2 regions of the Cellulosimicrobium sp. SL-1 genome follow, and region 2 is predicted to be linked to the other one. Evidence: riboswitches for the same ligand, from Rfam matches in the RefSeq annotation. Region 2 holds a riboswitch; the other holds the start of a gene.
The links. Region 2 has a riboswitch for S-adenosylmethionine ahead of GWJ10_RS06135 (NAD(P)H-dependent oxidoreductase). Riboswitches for the same ligand answer to the same signal wherever they lie in the genome.
Positions count from the first base shown of each region.

Region 1: another riboswitch for S-adenosylmethionine. It lies ahead of GWJ10_RS03565 (methylenetetrahydrofolate reductase); the one in region 2 lies ahead of GWJ10_RS06135 (NAD(P)H-dependent oxidoreductase).

Region 1 is NZ_JAACJC010000002.1:199,290-208,100, forward strand. Features, by position in the region: gene GWJ10_RS03530 (hypothetical protein) at 89-709, shown strand; gene GWJ10_RS03535 (siderophore-interacting protein) at 687-1,577, opposite strand; gene GWJ10_RS03540 (iron-siderophore ABC transporter substrate-binding protein) at 1,564-2,529, opposite strand; gene GWJ10_RS03545 (histidine kinase) at 2,616-3,788, shown strand; gene GWJ10_RS03550 (LytTR family DNA-binding domain-containing protein) at 3,848-4,657, shown strand; gene GWJ10_RS03555 (heavy metal transporter) at 4,654-5,121, shown strand; gene GWJ10_RS03560 (cation acetate symporter) at 5,118-6,641, shown strand; SAM riboswitch class I at 6,731-6,833, shown strand; gene GWJ10_RS03565 (methylenetetrahydrofolate reductase) at 6,839-7,900, shown strand; gene metE (5-methyltetrahydropteroyltriglutamate--homocysteine S-methyltransferase) at 7,933-8,811, shown strand, end outside.
Region 2 is NZ_JAACJC010000003.1:285,299-294,109, forward strand. Features, by position in the region: gene GWJ10_RS06105 (ABC transporter substrate-binding protein) at 1-1,356, opposite strand, end outside; gene GWJ10_RS06110 (copper homeostasis protein CutC) at 1,707-2,504, opposite strand; gene GWJ10_RS06115 (TetR/AcrR family transcriptional regulator) at 2,611-3,219, opposite strand; gene GWJ10_RS06120 (organic hydroperoxide resistance protein) at 3,327-3,758, shown strand; gene GWJ10_RS06125 (VOC family protein) at 3,821-4,255, opposite strand; gene gdhA (NADP-specific glutamate dehydrogenase) at 4,372-5,709, opposite strand; SAM riboswitch class IV at 5,936-6,038, shown strand; gene GWJ10_RS06135 (NAD(P)H-dependent oxidoreductase) at 6,093-6,692, shown strand; gene GWJ10_RS06140 (flavin reductase family protein) at 6,689-7,252, shown strand; gene GWJ10_RS06145 (hypothetical protein) at 7,339-7,731, opposite strand; gene GWJ10_RS06150 (aldo/keto reductase) at 7,844-8,811, opposite strand, start outside.

The DNA of each region.
Region 1 (8,811 bases), on a different contig from region 2:
CTCGAAAGTGTCGCCCGGTGGGCGAACCTTGCACCGCCCGGGCGGGCCGCCCCGCGCGAGGACGCGGTGCCGTGGGACGATGCCGCCCGTGACGGAGCTGACCTTGCACGACGACGCCAAGCGCCGCGTGGTGCGCGCCAACCTCACGTTCGCCGCGGTCCTCGTGCCGATCCTCGGGCTCACGGCGGTCTCCCTGGGGATCAGCACGCGCAACCTCGCCCTCGCGCTCGGGTACGCGTGCGTCGTGCTCGCGATGATCCCGCTGACGTACGTGCTCGCGCGCCGCTTCACCGACCGCTCCCGCGTCACGTTCGGCGACGGGTCGGTGACGGTCCAGGGCTGGGGCCGACCGCGGCGGTTCACGGTGGCCGAGATCGAGCGCGTCGTCACGGTCGACAGCATGGGGTTCGGGGGCATGACGCCGACGCACCACCTCATCGTCGTGGGGCCGACGAAGCGCCTCGCCCTGCTCGTCGGGCAGATGTGGGACCGCGACCAGCTCTCGACCGTCGCGCTCGACCTCGCGCACCGCGGCGTCCCCCTCAACCCGGTCCACCAGCCGGTCACTCCCGTGCAGCTGCGGGCGATGGACCCCCGGCTCGTGCCGTGGCGTCAGGCGCACCCGGTCGCGCTGGGCCTGCTCGTCGGGGTCGGCGTGCTGCTGTTCTTCCTGGTCGCGTTCGTCGTCATGGTCGCGTTCCTCGTCTGACCGTCGCGTCCGGCCGGGCGCGGTCGTGCCAGTAGCCCTGGGCGTGCACGCGCGACCGCGCCACGCCCGCCGCCACGAGCTCGGCCCGGACGCGCGCGACCGTGGCGCTCTCCGTCGCGCACCACGCGTAGAAGCCGTCACCCGCGGAGGACGCGCACCGGCCGTGCTCCGCGACCCAGTCGCGGACGGCGCCCAGCACCGCCCGCTCGGCGCCCCGGCGTCGCGCGCGGGGCACGCGCTCGACGTGCACGGTCGCGGGCACCTCACCGAGCGGGGCGTCCGCCGGGTCGTCGGCCTCGACGAGCACGTGGGCCCGGACGTCGGGGCCGAGGCTCGCGAGGATCCCGCGCACCGCGGGCGCGGACGTCTCGTCCGCGACGAGGAGCACGTGCCCGACGGCGGGCCCCGGGTCCCACTGCGTGCCGTGGTCGGTCACGCCGTACCGCGCGTGCGGCGCGGACAGCAGGACGCGGTCCCCGGCCGCCGCCCGCCGCGCCCAGGCGCTCGCCGGGCCCGCGGGCTCGTGCAGGTACAGGTCGAGGTCGACCTCGGCGGCCTCCGACCGCACGGCCACGGGCGTGTACGAGCGCATGACGGGGCGCTCGTCGTCGTCGAGCGCGGACCACTCACGGCGCCACGTGCTCTCGTCCGCGAGGCGCGCCCGGCGCGCGAGGCGGTCCGCGCCCGGCCCCGGGAGCAGGATCTTCACGCGCTGGTCGAGCCCGACGTCGGCGCACCCGGCGAGGTCCGGACCGGCGAGCGTCACGCGCACGAGGCGCGGGCCGACGTCGTGCACGCGCGCGACCGTCGTCGGGAAGAGCACGTTGGGCGACCGGTGGAACCGGCACCCGGCGTCAGGAGCCGGCACGGTCCTTCAGGAAGCGCTCGACGTCGTCGAGCACGGCCTGCCCGCCGAGCGGCCCGACGCCGCTGATCCAGGAGGACTGGTCCACGACGCGCACGTCGGGGAACGACGCGGCGTTGAGCGGGATCTCCGCGGGCACCGCGGACGCGTCGTCGGGGTCGGCGGCCGAGACGAGCACGAGGTCGGCGGCGGCCTCGGTCACGCGCTCCGGGGACAGGTCCACGGAGATGTCCTCGCCCCACTCCTGCTCCGGCGTCGTGAACCCGACGCACTCGAGCGTGCTGCCCGCGAACGACCGCGGCCCGTACGCGGACACGATGCCGTCGCGCGGGCGCAGGAGCTGCGCCGTGCCGGAGACGCCGTAGTCCTCCTGGAGCTGGGCGCACCGCGCGTCGTAGGCGTCGAGCAGGGCCTGGGCGTCCGCCTCGCGGCCGAGCGCGCGGCCGACGAGCAGCACGTTCTCCTGCCACGGGTCGGTCTGGGTCGCCATGAAGACGGTCGGCGCGACGCTCGCGAGCTGGTCGTACAGGTCGGAGTGGCGCGACTCCGTGCCGAGGATGAGGTCCGGCTCGAGCGCCGCGATGGCCTCGAGGTTCGGCTCGGGGACGGTCCCGACGACCTCGATCGCCTGCGCCTCCTCGCCGAGGTACGCGGGCACGCCCGCCTCGACGCTCAGCACGGCGGCGCCCACGGGGACGACTCCGAGCGCGACGGCGGTGTCCGTCTCGACGGGCTCGAGCGTCACGACGCGCTGCGGCGCCGCGTCGAGCTCGGCGGTCCCCCGCGCGTGCTCGACGGCGTACCCCGCCGCGGTGTCGTCCGGCGCCGGCGCACCGGTCGCCGCGGGCTCGGGGTCGGACGAGCACGCCGCGAGGAGGGTCGCGGCGAGCACGAGGGCGGTGGTGGTGACGCTGCGGCGCACGCGCGGGCTCGACGTGGTCCGGGAGATCGGCACAGGAGGGTTCCTCCGTCGTGGGATAGGGTCGCCTAACCTTACCTGCCCACCGGGGCGGGTGACGCCGCGCTGGATACGATCACTGCATGTCCGGGCCCGTGTTCGCCGGCGCCGCCGCCGGTCTCGTCGTGGGCGTCCTGCTCACCCTCGGGCTCGTGCTCGCCTGGCGGCTCGCGCGCGGGTCGCGCGAGCTCGGGAGCGACTCCGACCGGGCGACGTTCCGCACCCTCCACCTCGCGTCGCGCGCCGCGACGCACCTGCGCGACGGGCTCGACGGCGACGACGTCGGCCGCGCGGCCCGCTCCCTGCGCCAGCTCCTCGGCGCCGACGCGCTCGCCGTCGTCACGGCGGACGGGGCGGTCGCCCTCGACGGGAGCTCGACGCTCGAGCCCGACGCGCGGCGCGTCGCCGAGCGCGTCCTCGCCACGGGGCGGCGCCACGTCGAGAGCGGCGACGTCGAGGACGCCGTCGGGGCGCCCGTCGTCGCGGGCGGGCGCGTCGCCGGTGTCGTCGTCGCGTTCGCCGACACCGTGCGGCCGCCGCTCGTGCGCGCGACGGGCGAGGTGGCGCAGTGGTGCGCGGCGCAGCTCGAGCTCGCCGAGCTGGAGGCGTCGCGCACGGCGCTCGCGCAAGCCGAGCTCCGCGCGTTGCGCGCACAGATCAGCCCGCACTTCGTCTACAACGCGCTCGGCGCCATCGCGTCGTTCATCAGCACCGACCCCGAGCGGGCGCGCGACCTCGTGCTCGACTTCGCCGACTTCACGCGCTACTCGTTCCGCGGGCGCGGCGACTTCACGACCCTCGCCGACGAGCTGCGCTCGATCCACTCCTACGTCGAGCTCGAGCGCGCCCGGTTCGGCGAGCGCCTCGCCGTCACCCTGCAGATCGCGCCGGAGTCGCTGACGGCCGTCATCCCCTTCCTCTCCGTGCAGCCCCTCGTCGAGAACGCGGTGCGCCACGGCCTGGAGCCGCGCGAGCACGGCGGCACGATCGTCATCACCGCGCGCGACGAGGGCACCCAGACGGAGATCACGGTCGAGGACGACGGCGTCGGCATGGACCCGGCCGTCGTGCGCGAGCTCCTCACGTCGCGCGACACGACGCACGTGGGCCTGCGCAACGTCGACACCCGCGTGCGCCAGCTCTACGGCGACGACCACGCGCTCGACATCGAGACCGCGCCCGGCTCGGGCACGCTCGTGCGGCTGCGCGTCCCGCGGTCGCAGCCGCTGCACGAGACGGAGGTGAGCGTGCCGTGACCACACCGGACCCGGCTCCGGCCGGCGGTCTCCCCGGCGGGGCGGGCGACGCCGTCGGGCTGGACGTGCTCGTCGCCGACGACGAGCGGCCCGTGCTCGACGAGCTCGTGGCCCTGCTCCGCCGGGACCCGCGCGTGCGCACCGTGCGCGGGGTCGCGAACGGCTCCGAGGCGCTGCGCGAGCTCTCGTCGCGCACGGTGGACGCGGCGTTCCTCGACATCCACATGCCGGGGCTGACCGGCCTCGACCTCGCCCGCGCGCTCTCGCGGTTCGCCGACCGCCCGGCGGTCGTGTTCGTCACCGCCGACGAGGCGCGCGCGCTGGAGGCGTTCGACGTCGAGGCCGTCGACTACGTGCTCAAGCCCGTGCGGCGCGAGCGGCTCACGCGCGCCGTCGACCGCGTCGTCGAACGGGTCGCGGAGCGCACCGCGGCGGGGCGCGCCCCCGCGACCGACGCGGCGGCACCGTCCGCGAGCGCCGCCGCTCCCCCGCCGGTTGCCGGCGACCCGGCGGGAGGTGCTGCCCCGGCCGACGAGACGCTCGTCGTGACGGTCGGCACGACGACGCGCCTCGTCCGGCGCAGCGCGGTGCGGTGGGTGCAGGCGCAGGGCGACTACTCCCGGCTCGTGACGGACACCGAGCAGTTCCTCGTGCGCGAGCCGCTCTCCGATCTCGAGGAGCGGTGGGCGCCCGCGGGGTTCCTGCGCGTGCACCGGTCGTACCTCGTGGACCGCGCGGCCGTGACGGCGGCGCGGTTCGGCGGGGCGCAGCCCGCGCTCGTCGTCGCCGGGCACGAGGTCCCGGTGAGCCGCCGCATGGTGCCCGCCGTGCGCGAGGCGCTCCTCGGGCCGCACCGGGGCGCGCCGTGACGGGCACCGACCCGCGTCGTGACGCGCGCGTGCGCGTCCGGTCCACCGACCTCCCCGCGGCGCGCCCCGGCCCTCGCCCCGGCCCCGGTGAGGGCGCCGTCCCGGAGGGCGGGGCGCCGTCGGGCACGGCACGGACCGGTGAGCCGGACGACGCCGCGACCGCCTACACGCGGGGGCTCGTGCGGGCCCAGCTCCGGCTCGGGCTGGCGTGCGTGGCGTCGTTCCTCGCGGTCGTCACGCTGCTCACGGTGACGATGAGCGGCGTGCCCGCGCTGGACGGCGTCGTGCTGCTCGGCGTGCCGCTGCCGTGGCTCGTGCACGCGTACGGCTTCTACCCGGTGATCGTCGCGTTCGCGGTCGTGTTCGCGGTCGCGGCGGCGCGCAACGAGCGCCGGTACCGCGCGCTCGCCGAGGGCGCGGGCGCGCCCGACGAGCCCGGCCCCGACGACGGCGGTGCGCCGTGACGAGCGCGCTGCCCCTCGTCGCGATCGCGCTGCTCCTGCTCGCGACCGGGCTCATCGGGTTCTACGGCCTGCGGATCTCGCGCACCACGAGCGACTTCTTCGTCGCGTCGCGCACCGTGCGGCCGGTCTGGAACGCGTCGGCGATCAGCGGCGAGTACCTGTCCGCGGGCACGTTCCTCGGGCTCTCCGGCCTCGTGCTGCTGTCCGGCGCGGAGGCGTTCTGGTTCCCCGTGGGGTACGCGGCGGGCTACCTGCTCGTCCTGCTGTTCGTCGCGGGCCCCCTGCGGCGCAGCGGCGCGTACACGATCCCCGACTTCGTGCACGCCCGGCTCGACTCCGTGGTCGCGCGCCGCGTGACGAGCGTGCTCGTGCTCGTCATCGGGTGGCTCTACGTGGTGCCGCAGCTCCACGGGGCGGCGCTCGTCATCACGAGCGTGGCCGCGGTGCCGCCGTGGGTCGGCTCGGTGGGGATCGCGGTCGTGGTGAGCGCCGTCGTCGCCGCGGGCGGGATGCGCTCCATCACGTTCGTCCAGGCGTTCCAGTTCTGGGTCAAGCTCACCGCGCTCGCGGTGCCGCTCGTCTTCGTGCTCATGGCGCTCGGCGGGGCGTTCGAGCCCGGCGGCGCCGTCGTCACGTTCGACCCCGCCGCCGTGTTCCCCCACGAGGCCGGGCCGGGCGGCCTCGACGCGTACGCCACCGTCTCGCTCCTGCTCGCCCTCCTGCTCGGCACGACCGGCCTGCCGCACGTCCTCGTGCGCTTCTACACCTCGCCCGACGGCGGCTCGGCCCGCCGCACGACCGTCGTCGTGCTCATCATGATCAGCGTGTTCTACATGGTGTCGAGCACGCTCGGGCTCGTGGCGCGGGTCGTCGCGCCCGACCTCGCGGCGCCCGGGGTGGCGGACACCGTCGTCCTCGCGCTGCCGACCCGCCTCGTGCCCGGGCTCGGCGGCGAGCTCCTCGCCGCGCTCGTCGTCGCCGGGGCGTTCGCCGCGTTCCTCGGGACGTCGTCGGGGCTCGTGGTCGCGCTGGCGGGCGTCGTGAGCCAGGACCTGTTCGGCGGCACCGTGCGGTCCTTCCGCTGGTCGGCGGTCGCGTGCACGCTCATCCCGCTCGCGTTCGCGCTCGTCACCATCCCGCAGGGCCTCGTGACGAGCGTCGGGACGGTGTTCGTCTTCGCGGCGTCGGCCCTGTCCCCCGTGATCCTGCTCGGCGTGTGGTGGCGCGGCCTCACCGCGCGCGGCGCGGTGGCGGGCATGGTCGTGGGCGCCGTCCTGTGCGCGACGGCGCTGCTCGCGTCGTCCGCGCTCGTCGCCGCGGGGTACGGGAGCCCGTCCGGCGACACGGCCGACGGCGTCCCCGGCGTCGTGCGCGCCCTGCTCGCCCAGCCCGCCGCCTGGACCATCCCGCTCGCGACGGCGACCGTCGTCGTCGTGTCGCTCCTCGACCGGCGCGGCCCGCCGCTGCGCACCGACCGGTTCCTCCGCCGCCTGCACGTGCCCGAGCGCCGTCGGGCCTGAGACTCGTCGCACCGGGAGCTCCGACGACCCTCCGCATCTCACCTGGCGGGCACTCTCGACCGCATGTCGGATGGGTCGTAGGATCGTGGCAACCATCCAGAGCGGTCGAGAGTCCTGGCTCGACGACACCGCAGCAACCCGCCGACGGAAGCCTCCCGAGGACAAAGGTGCTAACGCCAGGGTCGATGGAGTGACGCATGACCTCAGAGGCATCCTTCGCGCACCGTCCGGGCCGTCCTCGGCCGACGGTGTCGTTCGAGCTCATGCCCCCGCGCCGACCGGACGCGGCCCCGAAGTTCTGGGAGACGGCACGCCGTCTCGTCGCGACGCACCCCGACTTCGTGTCCGTGACGTACGGCGCCGCGGGCACCGACCGCGCGACCGCGCGCCAGGTCGTCGGACGCCTGCTCCAGGGCACGCCCGTGCTGCCGATCGCGCACCTCACGTGCGTCGGGGCGTCGCGCGAGGACGTCGAGTCGGTCATCACCGACTTCCTCGACGAGGGCGTGCGGAGCTTCCTCGCGCTGCGGGGCGACCCGCCGCGCGACCAGCCGGACTGGCAGCCCGCGCCCGACGGCGTCCGGTCGTCGACCGAGCTCGTCGCCCTGCTGCGCGAGGTCGAGGCGTCGCGCTGCGCGTCCGACCCGGCCGTCGCGCTGCGCGGCGCGGCCCGGCCGCTGACGATCGCCGTCGCGACGTTCTGCGACGGCAACCCCGCCGCCGGCACGACGCGCACCCAGGAGGTGCGCCGCCTCTGGCAGAAGCAGCAGGCCGGCGCGAGCTTCGCGATCACGCAGCTCTTCTACGACGCGTCGTCGTACACCGACTTCGTCGCCGAGGCCCGCGCGGCCGGCGTGACGATCCCCATCCTCGCCGGGCTGCTGCCCACGACGGAGCCCGCGCGGCTCCGTCGCGTCGAGGAGCTCACGGGCGTGCGCGCACCCCAGCACCTGCTGGACGCGCTCGACGCCCTGCCCGACCCGGAGGCGCAGCACGCCTACGGGATCGCGTACTCGGTCGACCTCGCGCAGCGCGTCCTCGACGCGGGCACGCCCGGTCTGCACGTGTACACGTTCAACAAGCACCGCGCCGCTCTTGACCTGCTCGAGGGTGTCCACCTCGGCGGCGGGTCGGTCGGGACCGGGGGCGGCGCCAGCGCCGCCGCCGCCCCGCTCGTCCCGGACCTGGCCAGCGGGCCGTGGGTCACCGGCACCTCCCTGCCCACGACGAGCGCCGCCACGCACGGCGCGCCCGTCTGACCGGTCCTCCGGACCAGCAAGAGGTTTCGATCATGGCCACTTCCGTACCCTCCCCTACCCAGAACCCGGTCGGCTTCCCCGCCGGCACCGTGCTCGGCTACCCGCGCATCGGCCGCCGCCGCGAGCTGAAGAAGGCCGTCGAGGCGTTCTGGGCCGGCAAGACCTCGGCCGAGGAGCTCGAGGCCACGGCCCGCGAGCTGCGCCTCGCGACCGTCCGCCGGCTCGTCGACCTCGGCCTCGGCGCCGACGACGCGTCCGTCCCCGGCTCGTTCTCCTTCTACGACCAGGTGCTCGACGTCGCCGCCTCCCTCGGGGCGGTCCCGTCGCGGTTCGCGTCGCTGACCGACGACGCCGGTCGCCTCGACCTCGCGGGCTACTTCACCGTGGCGCGCGGCCAGGGGGACGACGCCCCGCTCGAGATGACCAAGTGGTTCGACACGAACTACCACTACCTGGTCCCCGAGATCGGCCCGGACACCCCGATCCGCTTCGTCGACGACCGCGTCGTGCGCGAGTTCGTCGAGGCGAAGGACGCCGGCGTCGTGACGCGGCCCGTCGTCGTCGGGCCGGTGACGTTCCTCGCGCTGTCCAAGGCCGCGGACGACGCGCCCGCCGGGTACTCGCCGCTCGACCGCCTCGACGACGTCGTCGCCGCCTACGCCGACCTGCTGCGCGCGCTCGCCGCGGCGGGGGCGCCGTGGGTCCAGCTCGACGAGCCGATCCTCGTCACCGACTCGGTCGACGTGCCGTTCACCGAGCTCGCCGCCGCCGTGGGGTCCGCGTACCGCGCCCTCGCGACCGACCTCCGCCCGGTGCCGAGCCCGGGGTCTTCGGCGGCCTCGTCCGCAAACCCGGCGGCAACCCCTGGTTCGGCGCAGGACGCGCGGCCCGCGATCCTCGTCGCCACGCCG
Region 2 (8,811 bases):
GGTCGTGAGCCACTGGCGGTAGATGGCGAACGGGTCGTCGAGCGACGTGCCCGTGATGCCGCTGATCATCATCTGGTAGTTGCCGCTGGTCCGGGCGTCGGACATCTCCTGCTGCGTGATCTTCACGTGGTTGATCTGCACGCCCGCCTCGAGCGCCTGCTGCGCGATGAGGTCACCCGCCGCGTTGTGGTCGCTCCAGCCGTCGACCGAGATGAGGTCGACCGAGAGCTTCTGGCCGTCCTTCTCGAAGATGCCGTCAGCACCCTTGGTGTAGCCCGCCGCCTCGAGGACCTTGGCCGCCTCGGCCGGGTCGCCCTCCTGCGGGCTCTCCTTCTCGATCTCGGAGGAGATCCAGCGGTCGTCACGACCGACGAGCGCGAGCGACGGCGACGCGACGGCCGCGTGGCCCGAGAACGCCTTCTCGTTGATCTCGCCGCGGTCGACGAGCAGGTTGACCGCCTGGCGGACGGCGAGGTCCGTCTGCGGGCCCGCGCAGCCGAGCGCCGCGTTCGAGCACGACATGATCGTGGTCGGGTCCTGCGGGGTGTTGAGCAGCGAGACCTGGCCGCCGCCGGTGACCGTCTCCGGGTCCGCGATGAACATCGTGGTCCAGTCGATCTTGCCGGTGGCGAGGAGGTCCTGGGCGCTCTGGTTCTTGTCGAGCGCGAGGAAGCGGACCTTCCCGAGGCTCGGCTCGCCGCCCCAGTAGTCCTCGTTCGGGACGACGGTGTAGGTCGCGTTCGTGATGGTGTCGAGCGTGAACGGCCCGGTGCCCACCGGCTCGTCGTTCGTGAACGTGATGAGGTCCGACACCTCCTTGAAGAGATGCTCGGGGACCATGAGCGTGGTGCCGAGGATCTGCACGGCGCTCGTGAACTGCGCGCCGTTGAACGTGAACTTGACGGTCGACTCGTCGACCTTCTCGATCGTGTTCAGGTAGTCGCGCTTCGCCGCGTCGTTGGTGTACGAGAAGATGACGTCCTCGACCGTGAAGTCCTCGCCGTCGGACCACTTCACGCCCTCGCGGATCTTGACGGTCAGCTCGGTGCCGTCCTCGCTCCACTCGTAGGACTCGCCCAGGCGGGGCGTCGGGTCGCCGGCCTCGGCGCGGTTGTAGAAGAACAGCGGCTCGTAGATGCCACCGTTCGTCACGTGCAGCGGGTTGGGCGCGTACGGGTTGAAGTTCGCGACCATGGGCGTCTGGGTGCCGGCCCAGACGTTGAGGACACGGGCCTCACCGCCGTTGCCCTCACCCTCGCCATCGCCCCCGCCGGTGCAGGCGCTCGCGAGCAGCGAGACGCCCGTCACGAGTGCCGCGGCCGTGAGCAGACGCTTGCGCGCCGTGCTTCGAATCATCTTCGGTCCTTTCGCATGGACGACGCGTCCTCACGTCGTGCTTCGGCGCCCGCAGGCGTGTGGCAGGAACACTAACTAATAGCCACCGGCCCTCCTACGAATACGACAGGAAAGTTACCTAACTGAGACATCGATACCAGGATCGCGCGCGACGGGCTCGGCCGGACCCCGTGGAACGGGGTCCGGCCGAGGTGCCGAGGACGGTCAGGAGGGGGTGGGGCGGCCCGTGGCCGGTCCCGGCGCAGCGGGTCGTGCGGGGCGCAGCGCGTCGCACGGGCGCAGCAGACCGCGCTGGCGGGAGCGGTCGGGGACGGGGTCGGCGGCGGGACGGCGGCGAGCCGGGAGCGGGGTCAGCGAGCGGCGTCCAGCGCGGCACGCGCGGCCCGCGCGACCTCGGGGTCGGTGACCTCGTAGCCGGCGTCGCCGCCGCCCCCCGGCCCCGCGTCGTCCGCGACGACGCGCTTGGCCGAGAGGTGCACGGCGTCGACGCCCGCGGCCACCAGGGCCCCGACGTCCTGCGGCCGCACTCCCCCGCCGGCCATGACCTGCACACGCCCGCCGAGCGCGTCGCGCGCGTGCGCCGCCATGGCGCGCAGCCGGTCGGTGCCGTCGATGCTGCGCGACGCACCGCCCGACGTGAGCACGCGCACGACCCCGGCCCCGGAGAGCGCGTCGAGCGCGGCGAGCGGGTCGGCGACGACGTCGACGGCGCGGTGGAACGTGACCTCGTGCCCGTCGGCGGCGTCCACGAGGGCGCGGACGGCGCCGACGTCGACCAGGCCGTCCGGGGTGAGCGCACCCACGACGACGCCGCGCGCCCCGGCCGCCACCGCGGCCCGGACGTCGCGCACCTGGACGTCGAGGTCGGTGGGCGTGAGGACGAAGCCGCCCGGGCGCGGGCGCACGAGCACGTGCACCTCGACGCGCGGCCCCGGACCGTCGGCCTCCGCTGCGGCGGCGACCGCGGCCTCGACGAGCCCGGCGCTGGGCGTGAGCCCGCCCGTCGCGCCGAGCCCGACGCACAGCTCGACCCGGTGCGCACGCACGGCCGCGGCCACGCGGACGCCGTCGGGGTCCTGGACCGCGAGCTCGAGGGCCACGTCGCGGGCCGCGGGCGCCGCGCCCCCCTCGGGGTGGGTGGTCGTCATGGCGCTCTCCCGTCGTCCGGTCCGGCGGCCGTCGCGTCGCGCGACCCGCACGACGGCGGCCGTCGGCCAGGGTAGACGACTCCGGGCGCGGGCCGGGCGCGGGAGCTCAGGCCGGCGTCGGCCGTCCCGTGGCGACGGCGGTGAGGCAGGCGGACCGCAGGGTCGCGGCCACCTCGTCGGGGTCGCCGAGGTAGCCCGCGACCATGGCGCCGTCGCGCAGCATCATGAGCTGCGCCGCGGTCGCGTCGGCGTCCGTGACGCCGACCGCGGCGGCGAGGCGGGCGAACACGTCCCGCGTCCAGCGCCGGTGGCGGTCCACGACGACGCGCACCGGGTCCTGCGGGTCGGGTGTCTCCGCCGCGGCGTTGATGAACGGGCAGCCGCGGAAGCCCGGCACGCAGCTCACGGCGCCGATGGCGCCCGCGAGGGCGCTCAGGGCGTCGAGCGGCTCGGCGTCGCGGAGCGACTCGTCGACGACGGCGCGGTCGCGTGCGGCCTGCGCCTCGAGGTAGGCGACGACGAGGTCGGACTTCGTGCGGAAGTGGCGGTAGAACGTCACCTTGGTGATGCCGACCTGCTCGATGACGCGGTCGGCGCTCGTCGCTCGGATGCCCTGGGCGTAGAAGAGCGCCGAGGCTGCCTCGAGGATGCGGCGGCGCGTGTCGGCCGCGGTGCCGCGGCCCGTCGCCCCGGGCGTCGGCGAGTCGTCGACCATGCCCCCTCCTTGTCTCCGCCCTTGCGCGCGGTCGGCCGCCAGTCTAGGTTCTCCGATGTAGACGTACTAGTAACTCTACTTCGATCCCGACTCTCGAGAGGCACCTCATGGCTGACACCCTCTACACCGCCGTGGCCACCGCGACCGGCGACGGTCGCGCCGGAGGCCGCGCCGTGTCCGACGACGGCCAGCTCGACGTCACGCTCGCCGTCCCGCGCCAGATGGGCGGCCCCGGTGGCGGGACGAACCCGGAGCAGCTGTTCGCAGCCGGGTGGTCGTCATGCTTCCACTCGGCGCTGAAGATGGTCGCGGCGCAGCGCAAGGTCCCCGTGGCCGACTCGGCCGTCGTCGCCGAGGTCGACCTCGTCCCGACCGGCGACGGCGGCTTCTCGCTCGGCGCGACGCTGCACGTCGAGCTCGGGGGCGGCGTCACCCAGGACGTCGCCGAGGAGCTCGCGGAGGCCGCGCACGCCGTCTGCCCGTACTCGCTCGCGACCCGGGGCAACATCCCGGTCACCGTCCGCACGACGGTCGCGTAGGGCACCCCTCGGCACGACCGCCGGGGCCGGCTGGCGGAGCGGTCCGCGGGTCGGCCCGGCGGTCAGTCCAGGCAGAACTCGTTGCCCTCGACGTCCTGCATGACGATGCAGGACTCGTTCTCCTCGTCGGCGACCATCACACGCACGCACGTCGCGCCGAGCGCGACGAGCCGGTCGCGCTCGGCCTCGAGCGCGGCGAGACGCTCGGCACCCACGAGCCCGGTGCCGGCACGCACGTCGAGGTGCACGCGGTTCTTGACGACCTTGCCCTCGGGGACACGCTGGAAGTACAGGCGCGGACCGGCCCCGGTGGGGTCGCTGCACGCGGACCACGCGTCCCGCTCTGTGGCCGGGAGGGAGGCCTCGGCGTCGTCCCAGGTGCTGAAGCCCTCCGGGGGCGGCGCCGGGACGTAGCCCAGCACCTCGCACCAGAACCGGGCGACGCCCCGTGGCTGCGCGCAGTCGAACGTGACCTGGACCTGCCTGACCGTCGCCATCCGGCCACCCTAGGCGCCCGACCCTTCTCGGCCGGAGGGTTTTTCACGGGCGCACGACGGCCGCCGATGCCACCGCTCCGCGCGGGGCACCGACGGCCGTCGTCGTGCGGCTCGGGTCAGATGACGCCGAGCGCGAGGATCGCGTCGGCGACCTTGGTGAAGCCCGCGATGTTGGCGCCGAGCACGTAGTTGCCGGGCGTGCCGTACTCGTCGGCCGTCTCGACGCAGCGGTCGTGGATGCCCGCCATGATCTGCGCGAGACGGTCCTCCGTGTACTCGAAGGACCACGCGTCGCGCGACGCGTTCTGCTGCATCTCGAGGGCCGACGTCGCGACGCCGCCCGCGTTCGCGGCCTTGCCCGGCGCGAAGAGCACGCCCGCCTCCTGGAGCAGCGCGACGGCGCTCGGCGTCGTGGGCATGTTGGCGCCCTCCGCGACCGCGACGACGCCGTTCGCGACGAGCTGCTTGGCCGCCGCCTCGTCGAGCTCGTTCTGCGTCGCGCACGGGAGCGCGACGTCGCACGGCACGTCCCAGATGGACCCGTCGGTGACGACGCGGGCCCCGGGGCGGCGCGCGGCGTAGTCGGCGACGCGCCCGCGCTCGACCTCCTTGATCTGGCGCAGGAGCTCGAGGTCGACCCCGGCCTCGTCGACGACGTACCCCGACGAGTCGGAGAACGCGACCACGTTCGCGCCGAGCTGCTGCGCCTTGGCCGTCGCGTAGATCGCGACGTTGCCCGAGCCCGAGACGACGACGCGGCGCCCGTCGAGCCCCTGCCCGCGCGTCTCCAGCATGTTCTGCGCGAAGAGGACCGTGCCGTAGCCCGTGGCCTCCGTGCGGACGAGCGAGCCGCCCCACGAGATGCCCTTGCCCGTGAGGACGCCGGACTCGTACCGGTTGGTGATGCGCTTGTACTGCCCGAAGAGGTAGCCGATCTCGCGGCCGCCCACGCCGATGTCGCCCGCGGGGACGTCCGTGTTCTCGCCGATGTGCCGGTAGAGCTCCGTCATGAACGACTGGCAGAACCGCATGACCTCGCCGTCAGACCGCCCGCGCGGGTCGAAGTCGGAGCCGCCCTTGCCGCCGCCGATGGGCATGCCCGTGAGCGAGTTCTTGAAGATCTGCTCGAAGCCGAGGAACTTCACGATGCCCAGGTAGACCGACGGGTGGAACCGCAGGCCGCCCTTGTACGGGCCGAGCGCGGAGTTGAACTCGACGCGGAAGCCGCGGTTGATCTGCACGCGCCCGGTGTCGTCCACCCACGGGACCCGGAAGATGATCTGGCGCTCCGGCTCGCACACGCGCTCGAGGACGGCGGCCTCGACGTAGCGCGGGTGCTTGCGCAGCACGGGGCCGAGCGAGTCGAAGACCTCGCGCACGGCCTGGTGGAACTCGGCCTCGCCGGGGTTGCGACGCAGGACCTCGTCGTAGACGGACTGCAGTCGGCTGTCCATGGGTACTCCTCGTCTGACGCGGGCGGAACTCCTGCTGACGGTACGCCTGTGCCAGAAGCTCCCGTCACACCGTCTCACTCCGCGCGCACCGGGACGGGCGGCCGCAGGGCAGGAGCGACCGCACGGGGCGGCACAGGAGTCGCCGACGACGACACATCCGTCCACCCACTGAGAAACCCTACCGATCCGGTGCAGTTTCTCGGGGCGGTTGCTATACCCGTCCCCAGGTCACGAGCGCCAGCGCCAAGCCCCGGCTCGCTGGCCGGCAACCCCCTGTCACGGCGGGGTGCTCCGGGAGATGACCAGGCCGGGCCCGGCCTGCCCCGCCACCGGCGAGGACGGCCCGCACGGCAAGCGTGATCGACGACTACTGCGAGGTGCACATGACCCACCACCCCACCCACCCGACGGTGCTCGCCGTCTCGGGCAACCCGCGGCCCGGCTCGCGCACGCTCGGCGCCGCCGAGACGGTCGCGCGCCGCGTCGCCGACCTTCTCGGCGCGGACGACGTCGCCACGGTCGACCTGGCGTCGCTCGCCGGCGAGGTGCTCGCCGCCGACCATCCGGCGGCCGACGCCGCCCGTGAGCAGCTCGCCCGGGCGACCGTCGCCGTCGTGGCGACGCCGGTCTACAAGGCGTCGTACACCGGGCTGCTCAAGGCCTTCCTCGACCTCTACGGCCCCGACGGGCTCGCGGGCGTCGTCGTGGTTCCGCTCGTCGTGTCCGGGAACCCGGCGCACGCGCTCGTCGGGGAGGTGCACCTGCGACCCGTGCTCGTCGAGCTCGGCGCCGTCGTCCCGACCCGGTCGCTCACGGTCACCGAGCCGCAGCTCGCGGACCTGGGACCGGTCGTGGACGCGTGGCTCGCGCGCGCGGGCGACGCCCTGCGCCGCGCCACGGCGCAGCTCCCCCCGGCGGAGGACCGCCCGTCGGCCCGCACCGACGCAGCCGTCGCCGACGCGTTCGCGGGGGTGGCCCGATGACCGCCGAGCTCACCCACCTGGAGGCCCTCCTGGCCGAGCAGGACGAGCCCCAGCTCTCCCCCGACGAGTACAAGGCCGTGTTCCGCGGCCACCCCGCGGGCGTCGCCGTCGTCGCGCTCGAGCACGGCGACCGCCTCGTCGGCTTCACCGCGACGTCGGTCATCTCCGTCTCGGCCGCGCCCCCGCTGCTCGCGTTCTCGCTCGCGTCCACGTCGTCGTCGTGGCCCGCGGTCTCGACGGCGCGCACGCTGACCGTGAGCTTCCTCGCGGACCACCAGGACGACGTCTCGGCCCGGTTCGCGACGAGCGGCATCGACCGGTTCGCGGACGGCGGCTGGTCGCGCCTGCCGACGGGCGAGCCCGTGATCGACGGCGCGCTGTCGTGGGTGCGCGGGCGGGTCGTCCAGCGCACCCCGGTGGGCGACTCCTACCTCGTCTCGCTGCGCGCGCTCGCGTCGAGCGTCGGCGCCGCGCCCAGGGCGTCGCGGGAGGCGGCGGCGTCGCCGCTCGTCTACCACGACCGCACCTACCACCGGATCGGCGACCACTCCGCGCTCTGAGCACACGGACGGGCGAGGGGCCCGACGGCGGAGGTCCCGCCGTCGGGCCCCTCGCCCGTCCCGTGCCGCCCCTCACGGGTGGTCCGTCACCAGCTCCAGCCGCGCGCGCTGAGCTCGAGCTCCTCGCGGAACCGCTCGTCGTCGCCGGTGCGGAAGCCCGCGCGCAGGGGCGCGTCCGCGACCGGGAGCCCCGTGAGCCGACAGGCCTCGCGCAGCAGCGCGTCGTAGGCGCCCTGGACCGCGAGGTAGTGGTGGGCGCGCGCGTAGACGTCCGGGTCGGCCTCGATGCGCCGGAGCTCCGCGGCGAGCGCGGTGAGCCGCACCTGGAGCGCGAGCGTCGTGAGCGGGTCCGGGGCCGCGGCGGCACGACGGCGCCCGCCCGTCCGGTGGCTCGGAGGCCGCCCGGCCCGGCGCAGCACCCACCACGCGGCGGCGGCCGTGCACGCCGTCGCGCACCAGATCATGAGCAGCCACGACATCGGAGCCGACCTCTGCGCGGGGAGACCCACAGGACCTCTCCAGTCTAGGTCTCCCCGGCCCCGCTGGGCAGGGTGGACGGCCCACGTCCTCGCCGCCCGGCCCCCGCGGCGGTCAGCCGTCGAGGAGGTCCGGCTGCGGGTGCCGCACCCCCTGGACGGCCGCGCGCGGGATCGCCGCGCCGATCGTCGCGACGTCGTCCGGCGTGAGCGCGACCGTGGCTGCCGCGACGTTCTGCTCCAGGTACGCGACGCGCTTCGTCCCCGGGATCGGGACGACGTCGTCGCCCTGCGCGAGGAGCCACGCGAGCGCGAGCTGCGCCGTCGTGACGCCGTGCTCCGCGGCGAGCTGCTCCAGGGAGCGCACGAGGCCGCGGTTGTGCTCGAACGCCTCGCCGGCGTACCGGGCGTGGGCGCGGCGCACGTCGTCCTCAGCGAAGCCGTCGGTGGCGTTCACCGTCCCGGTGAGGATGCCCCGGCCGAGCGGCGAGAAGGGCACGAAGCCGACCCCGAGCTCGCGCAGCGTCGGCAGCACCTCGTCCTCCGGGTCGCGCGTCCACAGCGAGTACTCGCTCTGCACGGCCGTCACGGGGTGCACGGCGTGCGCGCGGCGCACGGTCGCGGCGGACGGCTCCGAGAGACCGATGCCGCGCACCTTCCCGGCCTCCACGAGACCGGCGAGCGCGCCGACCGTGTCCTCGATCGGCACCTGGGGGTCGACCCGGTGCAGGTAGTACAGGTCGAGGCGGTCGGTGCCGAGGCGGCGCAGGCTCGCGTCGACCGCGGCACGGACGTACTCGGGGCGGCCGTCGACCGGACGCCCGTCGGGGTGGCCGCCCGCGGGCGGGAGCCCGAACTTCGACGCGAGGACGATCTCGTCCCGGTGCGGCCCGAGGACCCGGCCGAACAGCTCCTCGTTGCGACCGTGGCCGTAGACGTCGGCCGTGTCGAAGAGGGTCACGCCGAGCTCGAGCGCGCGGCGCAGCACGGCCTCCGCCTCCGCGGCGTCCGCGGGGCCGTAGGCGTCGGTGACGGACATGCCGCCGAACCCGACGGCGGAGACGGCGAGCGCCGCCTCGCCGG